DNA from 2 places in the Mesorhizobium sp. M0074 genome. Region 1 is predicted to be linked to the other one. Evidence: riboswitches for the same ligand, from Rfam matches in the RefSeq annotation. Region 1 holds a riboswitch; the other holds the start of a gene.

The links. Region 1 has a riboswitch for S-adenosylmethionine ahead of metX (homoserine O-acetyltransferase MetX). Riboswitches for the same ligand answer to the same signal wherever they lie in the genome.
Region 2: another riboswitch for S-adenosylmethionine. It lies ahead of NKJ73_RS31415 (O-succinylhomoserine sulfhydrylase); the one in region 1 lies ahead of metX (homoserine O-acetyltransferase MetX).

What each region holds. Positions count from the first base shown of each region.
Region 1 covers NZ_JAMYUM010000013.1:91,869-99,651, reverse strand. The annotation lists gene NKJ73_RS18880 (RNA polymerase subunit sigma-70) at 1-169, opposite strand, end outside; gene NKJ73_RS18875 (SDR family NAD(P)-dependent oxidoreductase) at 212-958, opposite strand; gene NKJ73_RS18870 (DUF1330 domain-containing protein) at 1,194-1,514, shown strand; gene NKJ73_RS18865 (hypothetical protein) at 1,600-1,947, opposite strand; gene metW (methionine biosynthesis protein MetW) at 2,078-2,692, opposite strand; gene metX (homoserine O-acetyltransferase MetX) at 2,808-3,977, opposite strand; SAM riboswitch at 4,054-4,131, opposite strand; gene hisC (histidinol-phosphate transaminase) at 4,271-5,380, shown strand; gene NKJ73_RS18845 (prephenate/arogenate dehydrogenase family protein) at 5,387-6,322, shown strand; gene NKJ73_RS18840 (DUF2125 domain-containing protein) at 6,457-7,458, opposite strand; gene NKJ73_RS18835 (gamma-glutamylcyclotransferase) at 7,572-7,783, shown strand, end outside.
Region 2 covers NZ_JAMYUM010000034.1:32,703-40,485, forward strand. The annotation lists gene mmsA (multiple monosaccharide ABC transporter ATP-binding protein) at 1-977, shown strand, start outside; gene mmsB (multiple monosaccharide ABC transporter permease) at 974-2,266, shown strand; gene araD1 (AraD1 family protein) at 2,457-3,449, shown strand; gene NKJ73_RS31405 (hypothetical protein) at 3,477-3,929, shown strand; gene NKJ73_RS31410 (2'-deoxycytidine 5'-triphosphate deaminase) at 3,946-5,040, opposite strand; SAM riboswitch at 5,176-5,253, shown strand; gene NKJ73_RS31415 (O-succinylhomoserine sulfhydrylase) at 5,324-6,514, shown strand; gene NKJ73_RS31420 (glycosyltransferase) at 6,551-7,705, opposite strand.

The sequences.
Region 1 (7,783 bases):
CGCGAAGCAACGTGTCCTGGACGAGGTCGTCGGCCTCGTGCAGCGAACCCATCATGCGATAACAATGCAGCTTGAGCTCGCGGCGATGCGCGGCCGTGACCTTCTCGAAGGCCAGCCGATCGAGGATCGGCTGGCGTGCTGGTTCCAGAGGTGGTTGAGCGTCTGTCATGTGGCTTGTGCGGTTACGAGCGAGCGTTGCATTACGCGCCGCTCAGGCGGCCGGGGCAAGCCCGCTACCGCTCACCATGAAGGAACTGCCTTGCGGCTGGCCGGTGGCGAGTGCGACCACCGCCCGTCCGACATCGGCCGGCGTTTGCATGTCGGTCATGGCGGCGATGAAGTCCGCCGGCTGGATGCCCATATAGGCCGCTATGCTGTCGACGCCGGCCTTGCCCACGCCGGTTTCGGGCATGATGCGCATCGGCGCGAGCGCCATGAAGCGCAGGCCGAGGCCAAGCCGGTCGGCCTCCTTCTGGCTATGACCGGCCAGGAACATCTGCATGCGTTTCGCGCCGGCATAGCCGCCGGCGTTCGGTGGTCCGCCGGTCAAGGCCGCGCCGCTGGAGATCAGAACGATCCGGGTCCCCGGCTTGAGCGGACGCCGCAGAGCGGCCCGGCAAAACAGGAACGACGCCTTGACGTCCGTGTCCCAATTTGCCGAGAACGCCTTCCAGTTCTGTTCATGCACCGGCGCAGAAGGCGCCAGCGCACCTGCGCAGATCACCAGCACGTCCGGCTCAAGCGCGGCGAAGACCTTATCCGGGGCGGAGTCCACCGTAGCATCGACCGCGAGCGTCTTCACGCCCGAGACCTCCCAGGCAAATTGCGCCAGGGCCTGTTTTCCGCGGGCGACGGCCAGCACCGTCGCTTTCTCCTTGAGAGCGGCCTCCGCGATCGAGCGGCCGACACCACGGCTGCCTCCGACGACGACGACATTCTGATTTTGCAACGATCCCATGGATCACCTCTCGTTCCCGGCCGCCGGACCATCCAGGCGCGCTCATCGATAAGGACAGCGCAGGTGGGTGGAAATCATCGGTGCCAGGCGGAAATATCTTTCAGGTGACGGCAGCCGCGCGTCGGTTTTTGTATTCAGTGTCATTACCTCTGGGGTAATCGACCAGCGCACTACGTCTCGGCAAAATGCTCCCATCAAGCCGGTTGTCCGGCCTTCGACCACAAGGAGACACGCCATGACCGCCTACGCCGTCGCCCATATGCGCCAGGTCACGCCGGGGCCGCAGATCGTCGAGTACCTGCACAAGATCGATGCCACGCTGGAACCGTTTGGCGGCCGCTTCGTGGTGCACGGAGGCGAGGTGGAAATCGTTGAAAACACCTGGCCGGGCTATCTCATAGTCATCGAGTTTCCCAACCGGCAGCAGGCACGTGCATGGTACGACTCGCCCGCCTATCAGGAGATATTGCCGCTGCGCACCGGCAATTCCCAGTCCGACGTGGTCTTCGTCGACGGCGTCCAGCACCCCCACAAGGCCACGGACGTGCCTGAATAGGGGGAATGATCGGGTACAACCGGCGTCTATGGTGCCGCCATCTATCTGGCGGCACCGAATTTGGATCGCGTCTGCATCGGCAGCTTCACCGCCCCTGCAGCACCTTGATCGCGTTGGACATGTCGCCATGCGACAATGCAGCCAGGTAATCCGAGTAGTTGATCCTCCCGTTCGCGAAGCCGTTCATCAATCGCGTGCAGAACGTGTGTTCCAATCCGGCATCCGGGACGTTCATGAGCGCGGCGAGGTTTGCCCTTTCAACCTTGCCGAACCGCATCTTGAATTTGGTCATGCACCGCTGGATCGCCTGCCGTTTCAGCGCCGGGCTGCCGCTCAACGCGACTTGTCCATTCTGGAAATCGGTCTTCGACGTCGTGCATCCGGAAATCAAAGTGGCCGACATCAAAGCTGTTGCTAATACTAACGTCTTCATTGCTTCCCCCAAACCAACCCGTTTGAGACCTGTTAAAGCAACAAAGAATGCCGGGCAACTTCATTGGATTGAAAATTGAAAATATGGTTTCTTGCGCAGGTCTGAGGTTCGTTGCTTCTGCCTGTCAAACCTATCGTTTCAGCAGGAATACCGCTTGCTGGCCGAAAAAGTTCCAGAACCACCAAGGCATGGAGAAGCCGATCCGCTGGCCGTTGGCGTCGAGCGCGGTTGCCTTTTCCACCGTCGCGCCAAGCTCGTCGCACAGATTGACGAAGTCGCGAATGGTGCAGAAATGGATGTTGGGCGTGTCGTACCAGGAATAGGGCAGGTCCTTGGTCACCGGCATGCGGCCGTTGAAGAGCAGCGAAAGGCGCACCCGCCAGTGGCCGAAATTCGGGAATGAGACGATGGCGCGGTTGCCGATCCGGAGCAGTTCGTCGAGCACCAGCTTCGGATTGCGGGTCGCCTGCAAGGTCTGCGACAGAACGACGAAGTCGAAACCCTTGTCGGGATAGAATTGGAGATCCTTGTCGGCATCGCCTTGAATAACCGACAGGCCGCGCGCCACGCATTCGTTGACGCCGCGCTGCGACAGTTCCAGGCCGCGACCGTCGACCTTCTTGGTCGCCTGCAGCAATTCGAGCAGCAGGCCGTCGCCGGAACCGACATCCAGCACCCGCGACTGCGGCGGGATGAGATCGGCGACGACTTCGAGGTCGACGCGCTGGGCGCGGTTGACGCTCATGCGTTCGCCTCTTGCCTGACGCATGACCCTGATCCGAAAAGCCTGCAACTTTTCGGGGTCATGCGCTGATGCCTGGCACATGGTCCTGATCCGAACAATCCGCAACTTTTCGGGGTCATGCGCCGAGCCCTCTCGCCCGCGCGGCCGAGGCGATGAAGCCCTTGATGGCGGCGAACAGTTCCGGTTCGTCGAGCAGGAAGGCGTCGTGGCCGCGGTCGGTCTCGATCTCGACGAACGAGACCGAAGCGCCGGCCGCGTTCAGCGCGTGCACGACCGAGCGGCTCTCCTCGGTCGGGAACAGCCAGTCGCTGGTGAACGAAACCAGGCAGAAGCGCGTCTTGGTGCCGGCGAAGGCATCGGCCAACCGGCCGCCATGGTCGGCGGCGAGATCGAAATAGTCCATCGCCCGGGTCATGTAGAGATAGGAGTTGGCATCGAAGCGATCGACGAAGGTCATGCCCTGATGGCGCAGATAGCTCTCGATCTGGAAGTCGGCATCGAAACCAAAGGTCAGGGCTTCGCGGTCCTGCAGGTTGCGGCCGAACTTGCGGTGCAGCGCTGCTTCCGACAGATAGGTGATGTGGGCGGCCATGCGCGCCACCGCCAGCCCCTTTTCCGGCCGCTTGCTGTGCTCGAAATACTTGCCGCCATGCCAGTCCGGGTCGGCCATCACCGCCTGCCTGCCGACCTCGTGGAAAGCGATGTTCTGCGAGGAATGGCGGGCGCCGGTGGCGATCGGCAGCGCCGAGAAGACGCGCTCCGGATAGCTGGAGGCCCATTGCAGCACCTGCATGCCGCCCATCGAGCCGCCAAGCACGCTGAACAGCTGTTCGATGCCGAAATGCTCGACCAGCATCAGCTGCGCCCGCACCATGTCGCGGATGGTGATGATCGGCAGGTCGAGCCCGTAGGGCTTGGCGGTGGCGGGATTGGTCGAGGCGGGGCCGGTGGAGCCGAGACAGCCGCCGATGACGTTTGACGAGATGACGAAGAAACGGTCGGTATCGATGATCTTGCCGGGACCGATCAGCACTTCCCACCAGCCCGGCTTGCCGGTCACCGGATTGGTGTTGGCGACATGCTGGTCGCCGGTCAGCGCATGGCAGACGAGGATGGCGTTGGAGCGCGCGTCGTTGAGCGTGCCATAGGTCTGGTAGGCGATCTGGAATGGCGACAGCAGCGTGCCGGCGTCGAGCTTGAGCGGCTTGTCGGCGCCGAAACGCAACACCGGGCTCGACGGCTGGTCGGCCTCGTTGTTGGTTTTTCGCGCGCGCAAAGCGACCATCACATCTCCTTGCCCGGCCTTCAGTTGTCCACCGGTCTGGGCAACAAAAAACCGGCCATGCCTTCGCAAAGCCGGTTACAAGATGCAAACGGCCCTTTAGCAAGTTGTTTAACGTGGCTGCAAGCCGACCGGCCAAATCACCACGGAACTGTAGCCGTTCTTCTATGACTCGCGCATGGCTTCGTCAACGGCAAGTTCTTGATCCCGAATTGCCGGCCCCTCGACATTCCGGGCCACGGCTTGTATTTCCGCTGCGGCTTCCGGATGGAGGCACTCTCGACGGATTTCATGAAATGAGCCAGACACCGGATCAGACACGTCCAAGGCCCCGCGCCGGCATCATGGACATCGAAGCCTATGTGCCCGGCAAGAGCGCGGCGCCTGAAGGTGTCGCCAAGGTCCATAAATTGTCGGCGAACGAGAACCCGCTCGGTCCTTCGCCAAAGGCGATAGAGGCCGCGCGCGCGGTCGCCGACAAGCTCGCGGTCTATCCCGACGGCAGCGCCAGGCGCCTGAGGGAAGCGATCGCCGAGGTGCACGGGCTCAACCCGGCGAACATCGTCTGCTCCAACGGCTCCGACGAGATTCTGGGCCTGCTGGCGCAGACCTACCTCGCGCCCGGCGACGAAGCCATCATCACCGAACACGGCTTCATGGTCTACAAGATCTACATACAGTCGGCCGGTGCCGTCCCGGTGACGGTCAAGGAGACCGATGAACGCGCCGATATCGATGCGATCCTCGCCGCGGTGACGCCGGCTACCCGGATCATCTTCCTTGCCAATCCAAACAATCCAACCGGCACCTACGTGCCGTTCCAGGAGGTCCGCCGCCTGCATGCCGGCCTGCCGCGAAACGTGCTTCTGGTGCTGGATGCAGCTTACGCCGAATATGTCCGGCGCAACGATTATGAAGCCGGCGTCGAGTTGGTGGGCAGCGCGGAAAACGTGGTCATGACCCGCACTTTCTCCAAATTGGGCCTGGGCGGGGCGCGGATCGGCTGGATGTATGCGCCAATGCACGTCATCGACGCGATCAACCGCGTGCGGGGACCCTTCAACGTCAATGCGACGGCAATCGAGGCCGGCATCGCGGCGATCCGCGACCGTGCCCACATCGAACGCAGCGTCGCGCACAACGAGACCTGGCTGGCCTGGCTGAGCGAGCAATTAAGCGGGCTCGGGCTGCGGGTGACGCCGAGCGTCGGCAATTTCATCCTCATCCACTTTCCCGAGGACAAAAAGCATTCGGCGGCGGCCGCCGACGACTACCTCAGTGCGCGCGGCTACATATTGCGGCGCGTTTCCGGCTACGGTTTTCCGAACGCGCTGCGCATGAGCATCGGCACCGAAGAGGCCAATCGCGGCGTTGTCGCAGCACTCGCGACATTCCTGAAAAGCTAGAACACCATGACCTCACCGATGTTCGAAAAGATCGCGCTGGTCGGCATCGGCCTGATCGGCTCGTCGCTGGCCCGCGTCATCCGCCGCGAGGGACTCGCCGGCCAAGTCGCGATTTCGACGCGCAGCGACGCGACGCTGGCACGGGCGAGCCAACTCGGCCTTGGCGACACCTATACGACGGATGCGAAAGAGGCGGTTCGCGATGCTGATCTGGTTATCGTTTCGGTGCCGGTCGGCTCTTCAGGCACGGTCGCCGCGGAGATCGCGCCGGCGCTGAAGAAGGGCGCCATCCTCACCGATGTCGGCTCGACCAAGGCATCGGTGATCGCGCAGATGCAGCCGCATGTGCCTGATGGCGTGCACTTCATCCCCGGCCATCCTTTGGCCGGCACCGAAAAATCGGGACCGGACGCCGGTTTTGCCGAACTGTTCGAGAACCGCTGGTGCATTTTCACGCCTCTGCCCGGTACCGATCCCGCAGCACTGGAAAAGCTCTCGGAATTCTGGCGCCGCTGCGGCTCCAACATCGACACGATGGACCCGCAGCATCACGACATGACGCTGGCCATCGTTTCGCACCTGCCGCATATCATCGCTTACAACATCGTCGGTACCGCCGACGATCTGGAGTCGGTGACCAAGTCCGAGGTCATCAAATACTCGGCTTCCGGCTTTCGCGACTTCACCCGTCTCGCGGCGTCCGACCCGACCATGTGGCGCGACGTCTGCCTGCACAACAAGGACGCCATTCTCGAAATGCTGGCGCGGTTTTCCGAGGATCTGTCCTCGCTGCAGCGGGCGATCCGCTGGGGCGACGGCGAAAAACTGTTCGACCTGTTCACCCGCACCCGCGCCGTCCGCCGCTCGATCATCGAGGCCGGCCAGGATATCGACGTACCGGATTTCGGCCGCCAGGCAGTCGAACACCCGCCGAAGGGATAAGCCGCGGCAGGCCGATCGCAGGCCAGCCTGGCTTACAGCGGTTCATCGTTTCACAGAAACGCCGAACCGCTCTATCTCTTTGTTTTTGCGCAATTCCGGACGGAAAACCGTTTCACACTTTTCCTGGAGTTGCTCTAGTCGAGCGGCTTGATCTTGCCGAGCGGGATGAAGCCGAGCGAGGCCTTGCCCCTGACGATCTTCAGCGGCATCGACGGCTGGTTGCCGAGCAGCGCCAGTCCGGCAAAGCCGGTTTGGATCTGTTTCTTCTGCTCGGGGATGGCGGTGGCGAGGATTGCCGCCACGGCCTTCGGATCATTGAGCCTGATTGTCAGGTCGGCATTTATGAGACCGTCGTCATCGACCGACAGCGGTCCGGAAACGGTGATGCGCGCGGTTCCGGACGACAGATCGAGCTTGTGGATTTCGGCGGCCTGGCCGCGAAGGCTCTTCGGATTTGCCTTGATCAGTGTCACGCCGTTCTTCAGCGTCAGGTCGCCGCTGCCGTCCAGCGGCGGCAAGACGCGCCCGTCGATGGCCGCCGCGTCGATTTCAAGATCGGTGAAATTGCCGGCATAGTCGATGTCCGGGCCGTTTGGGCGCAATTGTCCCGTGGCGGTTCCGGCGCTGAACAGCGAGACGGGATCGGTGTCGTCTGCCGGATCGGTCTGGCCGGACAGGCCTTCTGTCTGCAGCGAGAGGCGCCTCGGCAGCGGCCAGGACAGCTTCATGTCGGCCCGCAGATCATCCCAGTCGATCCAGAGCGGGGTCATGCCGGGAACTGAGGTCCTGAGCGGCCCCCTGAGCTCGGCGGCAGGCGACAGAAGCCGCGTGATCTGCGTGGCGGCGTTGATCTTGCCTGTCGATGCCGCGACGTTGCGGCTGTCGTCCTCGTAAGCCAGGCTGTCGCAGGAAACGGTGAAGCTGAAGGGATAGCCGCTGACCGCGAGATTGGCGCAGTCGGCCCTGATGCCTTTGTCGTCGAGATCGGCGACCGCCTTGTCGGTCGCGCTCTCGACCAGGTCCGCCAGGTAGAACCAGCCCGCGCTGTAGATGCCGAACAGCACGAGAATGAAAGCGGCAAGCCACAACAGGCGGCGACGTTGGCTGGGCGGCGGGCGCTCGTCACTTGACGTCATGCTGCGGCTTTCGTTAACGCGGGTGGCACGGGCGGGCTGTCGCTTGCGGCAACAACAGGTAGACGGACTGAAACACCACCGGTGGGTGGTTCGTCACAATCAGGCTTGGCGATATGGGCGATTTTTGGGTTTTTGGCTACGGCTCACTGATCTGGCGACCGGGATTCGCGCATGTCGAGACGCGGCGCGCCCGCCTGCATGGCTACCGCCGTTCGCTGTGCGTCTATTCTTTCGTGCATCGCGGCACGCGCGAACGGCCGGGCCTGGTGCTCGGCCTCGACCGCGGCGGCTCCTGCATCGGGCTCGCGTTCCGGGTTCCAGGCGA
Region 2 (7,783 bases), on a different contig from region 1:
TGCTCGAATTCAAGCGGCAAGGCATCACTTCGATCCTGATCTCGCACAAGCTCAACGAGGTGAACCGGGTCGCCGACAAGGTCACCATCATCCGTGACGGGCGGACCATCGAGACGCTGGCCAAGAAGGACATCTCGGAGGACCGCATCATTACCTCGATGGTCGGCCGTTCGCTCGACGACCGCTATCCGCCGCGCGAGCCGAAGATCGGCGAGACCGTTCTCGAAGTGAAAAACTGGTCGGTCTACCACCCCATCCATGCCGAGCGGCAGGTCATCAAGGGTATCAACCTCAACGCCCGCAAGGGCGAAGTGGTCGGCATTGCCGGGCTCATGGGCGCCGGCCGGACCGAGTTTGCCATGAGCCTGTTCGGCCGGTCCTATGGCCGTCGCATCACCGGCGAGGTGTTCCTCAACGGCAAGCCGATCGACGTCTCTTCGGTGAGCAAGGCGGTGGAACACGGCATTGCCTACGTTACCGAGGACCGCAAGACCTACGGTCTCAACTTGATCGACCACATCAAGCACAACATCACGCTGGCCAACCTGCCCGGCGTGTCGCGCCACGGCGTGATCGACGATTTGCGCGAGCTTTCGGTCGCCAACGATTATCGCGGCAGGACCAATATCCGCGCCTCGAGCGTCTACCAGATGACCGGCAACCTTTCTGGCGGCAATCAGCAGAAGGTGGTGCTGTCGAAATGGCTGTTCGCCAATCCGGAAGTGCTGATCCTCGACGAGCCGACACGCGGTATCGACGTCGGCGCCAAGTATGAAATCTATACGATCATCGCGCGTCTCGCCTCCGAGGGTAAGGCAATCATCGTCATCTCGTCGGAAATGCCCGAACTGCTCGGCATCACCGACCGCATCTACGTCATGAACGAAGGACGCATCGTCGGCGAAATGGCGGCAAGCGACGCCAGCCAGGAAAAGATAATGCGCGCCATCGTCCGCGGACAAGGAAAAGCATCATGAGCACCGAAAGCGCTCCCGGGCCGCAGACCGGCGTTGCCCAGGATCTACAACAGGGACCTCGCATTGCCGTCTCGGCGCTGGTCACCAACCTGCGCGAATACGGGTTGGTGCTGGCGTTGATCGCAATCATGGTGTTCTTCCAGTTCACCACGTCCGGAACGCTGTTCAAGCCGGTGAACCTCAGCAATCTCGTGCAGCAGAACAGCTTCATCATCGTGATGGCGCTGGGCATGCTTCTGGTGATCGTTTCGGGTCACATCGATCTCAGCGTCGGCTCCGTCGCCGGCTTCATCGGCGCACTGGCGGCGATGATGATGGTCATCTGGCCGCTTGGCCCATTGAGCAATCCGCTGGTGGTGTCGATCATCTGCCTGATCGTCGGTGGTGCGATCGGCGCGGCACAAGGCTACTGGATTGCCTATCACCGAATACCGAGCTTTATCGTCACGCTGGCGGGCATGCTGATCTTCCGCGGCATCTGCCAGGCGCTGCTGGGTGGCGGGTCTTCCGTAGGGCCGCTTCCCGTCGGCTTCAAGGCGCTCAGTTCCGGCTTCATTCCGGACCTGATCGGCCCATTGACGCTGATACCGCCAACCGTGAACGCCGCCGGCAAAACCATTGTCGGCAGCGGCCTGACGCTGCACCTGACGACGATCGTGATCGGCCTCGTCGCCGTGCTCGCCTATGCCTATTTCGGGCTCAGGGCACGGCGCACCCGCGAGAAACATGGCTACGAAGCCGAGCCCTTCTCGCTGTTCGTCGTCAAGACCCTGGTGATCAGCGCGCTGGCGCTGTTTCTCGTCTACCAATTCGCCACCTATAGGGGCCTCCCCATCGTTCTCATGGTGATGGGCGTGCTGATCGCGTTGTTCGTCTTCGTTACCAAACGCATGACGATCGGCCGTCGCATCTATGCGATGGGCGGCAATGTCAAGGCAGCCCAGCTATCGGGCATCAAGACCGAACGGCTGACGTTGATGGTGTTCATCAATATGGGCGTGCTGTCGGCACTCGGCGGCCTGATTATCGCAGCGCGCCTGGGGCAGGCTGTGCCGGCGGCCGGCCTCGGCAGCGAGCTCGACGTCATCGCCGCGGTGTTCATCGGTGGCGCTTCGGCGATGGGCGGCGTCGGCCAGGTCATCGGCGCGGTGGTCGGCGGCTTCATCATGGGCGTCATGAACAACGGCATGTCGATCATGGGCGTCAATGTCGATTGGCAGCAGGTGGTCAAAGGCCTGGTGCTGCTCGGCGCCGTCGTCTTCGACGTCTACAACAAGAACAAGGCTTGAGAGGCAACCAGGAGGCATACGGGTCACATCGCGGCGCTGCCGGGCGGCGCAAAGAAGTCCCCCGAGGGACCTGATCCGCGAGCGCAATCCGGACGAAGAATTTCAACCGAGGCGCGGACAGGGTCCGGGCCGCGCAGGGCAGGGTTTGCCAAGAAAGGCACGCCAAGCCCACAATTCAGAGAGGGTTACCATGCTGATCTCACAAATCCTCGACGACGCCGAGACGATCCGCGTCGTTGCCCGCAGCGGCGGCAAGACCCGCGTCATCAACGGCGCCCGCAGCGTCTATTCGCTGGCGATGGAAGCCGCGCGTACCGGCAGCGGGCTTGTCGCCCTGATCGAGCGCAAGGGCTTCGGCGAAACCGTCGATCTCGACGCAGCCTACAAGAAGGGCCGGCTGCTGTCGCCGATCAACCATCCCGATCCGGCGCATCTCCATCTCACCGGTACCGGGCTGACGCATCTCGGCTCCGCCGCGACCCGCGATTCCATGCACAAGAAGCTCAGCACGGACGGCGAGGAACAGCTGACCGATTCCATGAAGATGTTCCGCATGGGGCTTGAGGGCGGCAAGCCGGCGAAGGGCCAGACCGGCGTGCAGCCGGAATGGTTCTACAAGGGCAACGGCACCATGGCGGTGGCGCCCGGTGCGGCGCTTATGTCGCCGGCCTTCGCCCAGGATGCCGGCGAGGAGCCGGAAATCGCCGGGATCTATGTGATCGGCGACGACGGCGCCCCGTTCCGTGTCGGCTTCACCCTGTCGAACGAGTTTTCCGACCACGTCACCGAGCGTGTGAACTATCTCTTCCTCGCCCATTCCAAGCTGCGCAACGCTTCGTTCGGCCCGGAGATCCTGATCGGCGACCTGCCGTCCGACATCCGCGGCGCTTCACGCATCCTACGCGACGGCAAGCTGCTTTGGGAAAAGCCGTTCCTGTCGGGCGAGGCGAACATGTCGCACACCATTGGCAATCTCGAGCATCATCACTTCAAATACTCGGCCTTCCGCCAGCCGGGTGACGTGCATGTACACATGTTCGGCACGGCGACGCTGTCCTTCGCCGACGGCATCAGGACCGAGGCCGGTGACGTATTCGAAATCGAGGCGCAGGATTTCGGCCTGCCTCTGCGCAACCCGCTTGAAATCGAGCAGCCGGTGAAGGTGGCGGTGAAGGCGTTGTAAACTGGTGACATAATTCAGGGGCGAGAAATGAACGGCCTGCGGATTGGCACTGTGTTCGTAAGTTTAGTCCTGTTCCTCGCCTATTTCTCCCCAGCGGCTTACAGCGCCGGACAATGCAGCGCAAGATCCTATCGCGAAGCCCGAATGTCGATGACTGACCGGCTTCTGGCCACCGGCTATTCGAAATCGCAAGTGAGCTTTCTGATGCGCAACGCGGATCGCATGACGTCCGCACTCCGCGCTGACAGACTGAACGACAATGGCAGAGCCTGCGGTATCGACTCCGCCAGAGCCCATGTGCTGGGATGTCTCGGCAAGCAGTTGTTCCCCTTGCAGTCCAGCTCAAGCGCCTCACTTGACGACGAGAAGCAAACCAGAGGTTTTTGGGGGAAGAAGCGATTGGCAGTGCGAGAACTGCTCTTTGTCGGTCAGTTTCATGGCTGCCTTGGCGCCGCGAAAGAATATCTGTTTCGCGGCTGATGGCCTGCGAACAAGATCAGCGGGCGACGCGGAAATGCTTGGACAGTTTCAGGCCCTGCGCCTGATAGTTCGAGCCTAGATCTGTGCCGTAGAGCGCCTGCGGCCGTTTCAGCATGTGCTCGTAGACCAACCGTCCGACGATCTGGCCGTGATCGAGGATGAACGGCACTTCGTGGCTGCGCACCTCGAGCACCGCCCGGCTGCCGGTGCCGCCCGACGCCGAATGGCCGAAACCCGGGTCGAAGAAACCGGCATAATGGACGCGGAACTCGCCGACCAGCGGGTCGAAAGGCGTCATTTCGGCGGCGTAGACTGGCGGCACATGCACCGCCTCGCGCGACACCAGAATATAGAATTCGTCCGGATCGAGCACCAGCTCGCCGGCACCGCTCTTGTAGAGCGGCTCCCAGAAATCGACGACATCCTGCGCGGCGCGCTTGTCGACGTCGACCAGGCCGGTGTGGTGCTTGCCGCGATAGCCGACAAGCCCATCCTTGTCGCCGTCGAGGTCGATCGACAGCGCGATGCCGCCGCCTGAGATGTTGGGTGGTTCGGTGGCGACCAGCATCTCGGCGCGGTGCAACTCGTGCAGCTCGCTTTCTGACAAGAGCGCATTGCCGGTGCGGAACCTGATCTGTGACAGCCGCGAGCCGGTGCGCACGACGATCGGGAAAGTGCGCGGGCTGACCTCCAGATAGAGCGGACCTTCATAGCCTGCGGCGATCTTGTCGAACTCGTGGCCACGGTCGGTCATTACCCGGGTGAAGATATCGAGCCGTCCGGTCGAGCTTTTCGGGTTGGCCGAGGCGGAAATATGCGCGGGCAGCGCCAGGCTTTCGAGCAGCGGCACGATGTAGACGCAGCCGGTTTCCAGCACGGCACCTTCGGCGAGGTTGATCTCGTGCAGCTTCAGCCGGTCGAGCTTGTTGACAACCCTGTAGTCCGGGCCGGGCAAGAAGGAAGCACGCACCCGCCAGGCCTTGTCGCCGAGCCTGAGGTCAAGGCTGGCCGGCTGGATCTGATCGGAATCGAGCGTGCGCGGCGATTTCAGCGCGCCCGTCTGGAACAGCGCGGAAATATCCTGATCGGGAAGAATGCCTGTCTGCCGCAAGGGTCTGGCTCCGTTCGAACGCCGGGCGAGGTCTTGTTCTGTCGCAGGTCCGACCGTGGACGCCTTTGGCACCTGCTTGGTACAACCCTCTTAATCATGCCGGCAATTGACGCAAGCGTGGCGCGGGTCTAAAGCTCGTTATCCCGTGGTGATTTGGCCGGTCGGCTTGCAGCCACGTTAAACAAGTCGCTAAAGGACCGTCGGGCCGCAAGGCCATATGGACCGGTTGCGACTTTCGCGACCGGTTTTTTGTTGTTTGGACCAATTTTGGTGTTTGGATGGAATGATGACCAAGAAGCGCGACTGGAAGCCTCAGACCGCACTCGTGCATGCCGGGACGCTGCGTTCCGGCTTCGGCGAGACCTCCGAGGCGATGTATCTCACCCAAGGCTATGTCTACGAGACGGCGCAAGCGGCGGAGGCCCGCTTCAAGGGCGAGGAGCCGGGCTTCATCTATTCGCGCTATGCCAATCCGACGGTCGACATGTTTGAGAAACGCATGTGCGCGCTGGAAGGAGCCGAGGACGCGCGCGCCACGGCATCCGGCATGGCGGCGGTGACGGCAGCACTGCTGTGCAGCGCCAAGGCGGGCGACCATATCGTCGCGGCGCGCGCGCTGTTCGGCTCCTGCCGCTGGGTGGTCGAGACGCTGGCGCCGAAATACGGCATTGAGGCAACGCTGGTCGACGGCACCGACATCGCCAATTGGGAAAAGGCGGTCAAGCCGAACACCAAACTGTTCTTTCTGGAAAGCCCGACCAATCCGACGCTGGAGGTGATCGACATCGCCGCCGTCGCGGCACTTGCCAATTCGATCGGCGCCAGGCTGATCGTCGACAATGTCTTCGCTACGCCCTTGCAGCAGAAACCCCTGCAGCTCGGCGCCCACATCGTCGTCTATTCGGCCACGAAGCATATTGACGGCCAGGGGCGCTGTCTTGGCGGCATCGTTCTGTCGGACAAGAAATGGATCGACGAGAACCTGCATGACTATTTCCGCCACACCGGCCCAAGCCTCTCGCCCTTCAATGCCTGGACGCTGCTGAAAGGCCTGGAGACGCTGCCGCTACGCGTACGCCAGCAAACGGAAAGTGCCGGCCGCATCGCGGATTTCCTCGCCGAGCGCCCGCAAATCGCCCGTGTCATCTATCCTGGCCGTGCCGACCACCCGCAAGCGGCGGTGGTCAAGAAGCAGATGTCGGGTGGCTCGACGCTGATTTGCCTCGATGTGAAGGGCGGCAAGCAGGCGGCCTTTGCCTTCCAGAACGCACTCGACGTCGTGCTGATTTCCAACAATCTCGGCGACGCCAAGAGCCTGATCACCCATCCGGCGACGACGACGCACAAGAACTTGACCGATGAGGCCCGCGCCGAGCTCGGCATCGGACCGGGAACGCTCAGGCTGTCAGTTGGCCTTGAGGACGCCGACGACCTGCTCGAAGACATCGAGCAGGCACTGAGAGTTGCCGGATAAGGGCTGGCCGAATAGAGGCGAGCGGGGACGCGCCGATCAGGCGCCGGACGGGGTCTCTTCCAGCTCCGCGACGGGCTTGGTCTGGATAGTCATCACATTGCCGCGCCAGTCGACGGCGCCGCTCAGCCATCCGCGCGCCCAAATGGCGGGAAGCATCAGGTCTCGCGCCATCATCGCCAGGATGGTGCGCAGCGACAGGTGCCATCCCTTGGCCGAGGCCAAGGCGCATTCCGGCAGGTAGGCCGCGACCAGCACGGCGATGGCGGTTGCCGGCAGGCTGACGCCGGCGGCCGCCGCCGCCCTCAGCGCCAGCACCAGCGGCGGCGCTGCGCCGATCAGGATCTCGGGGGCGAAGAACAGCGCGAAGGTGACGCGGCGCAGCCGCGCCCAGCGCGCCTGCCGCGACCAGATCTCGCCAAACGTGCGCCGGCCGAGCGGCTGTTCGAAGGGCGAGGCGACAAGATTGACCCGCAGTCCGAACCCGTTGACCAGCTTGGTCGCGGCGGCGTCTTCGGCGATCTCGGCAGCAAGCGCGCAGATGCCGCCATTGGCGTCGAGCATCGGCTTATTCCACAACATGCTCTTGCCCTGCGCGAAGCCGAGGCCGAGCGCCTCTCCGGCGTACTGCCAGCGTGCCTGCAGCGTGTTGAGAAAGGCGCATTCGACCTCCCCCCAGAAGCCGTCCGGCCGCGAGCCGATCGGCGTCGAGCAGACGAGGCCGGTGTCGTGCCGCCACGCCGCCATCAGGTGCTGGACGTAGTCGCTCGGCATAAGCACGTTGGAATCGGCAAGGATGACCCAGCTATAATGCGCCGCTTCCCAACCCTTCACGCAATTGTTGAGTTTTGGATTGCCGCTGATGCGGTCGTCACCGACTAGAAGACGGGCGCGAATAGCTGGAAAGCGCGCCATTGCGGCGGTGATCGGCTTGACCACCGGGTCGTCGGCATGGGCAACGCAGAAGATGAGTTCGTAGCGCGGCCAGTCGAGTGAGAAGGCGCGCTCCAGCGTCTCTTCGGCAAACGGCTCGACGCCGCGCGCCGGGATGACGATCGATACCGGCGGCGCGTTGGCCGCGGGCGGTGCGATCCTGCCTGGTCGCTTCAGCTTCAGCGAAGCTAACAGGATGCTGGCGAGATTTGAAAGAAGGAGGGCTATGGAAAGGAGGGCGGCTGCGAATGTCGGTTCCATCGAGATCTGGTCACTCCAGAAGTGCCGGCCGCATGACGGCCGTTTTCAACAATTCGACAGAACGCTGAGTCGCCCGGC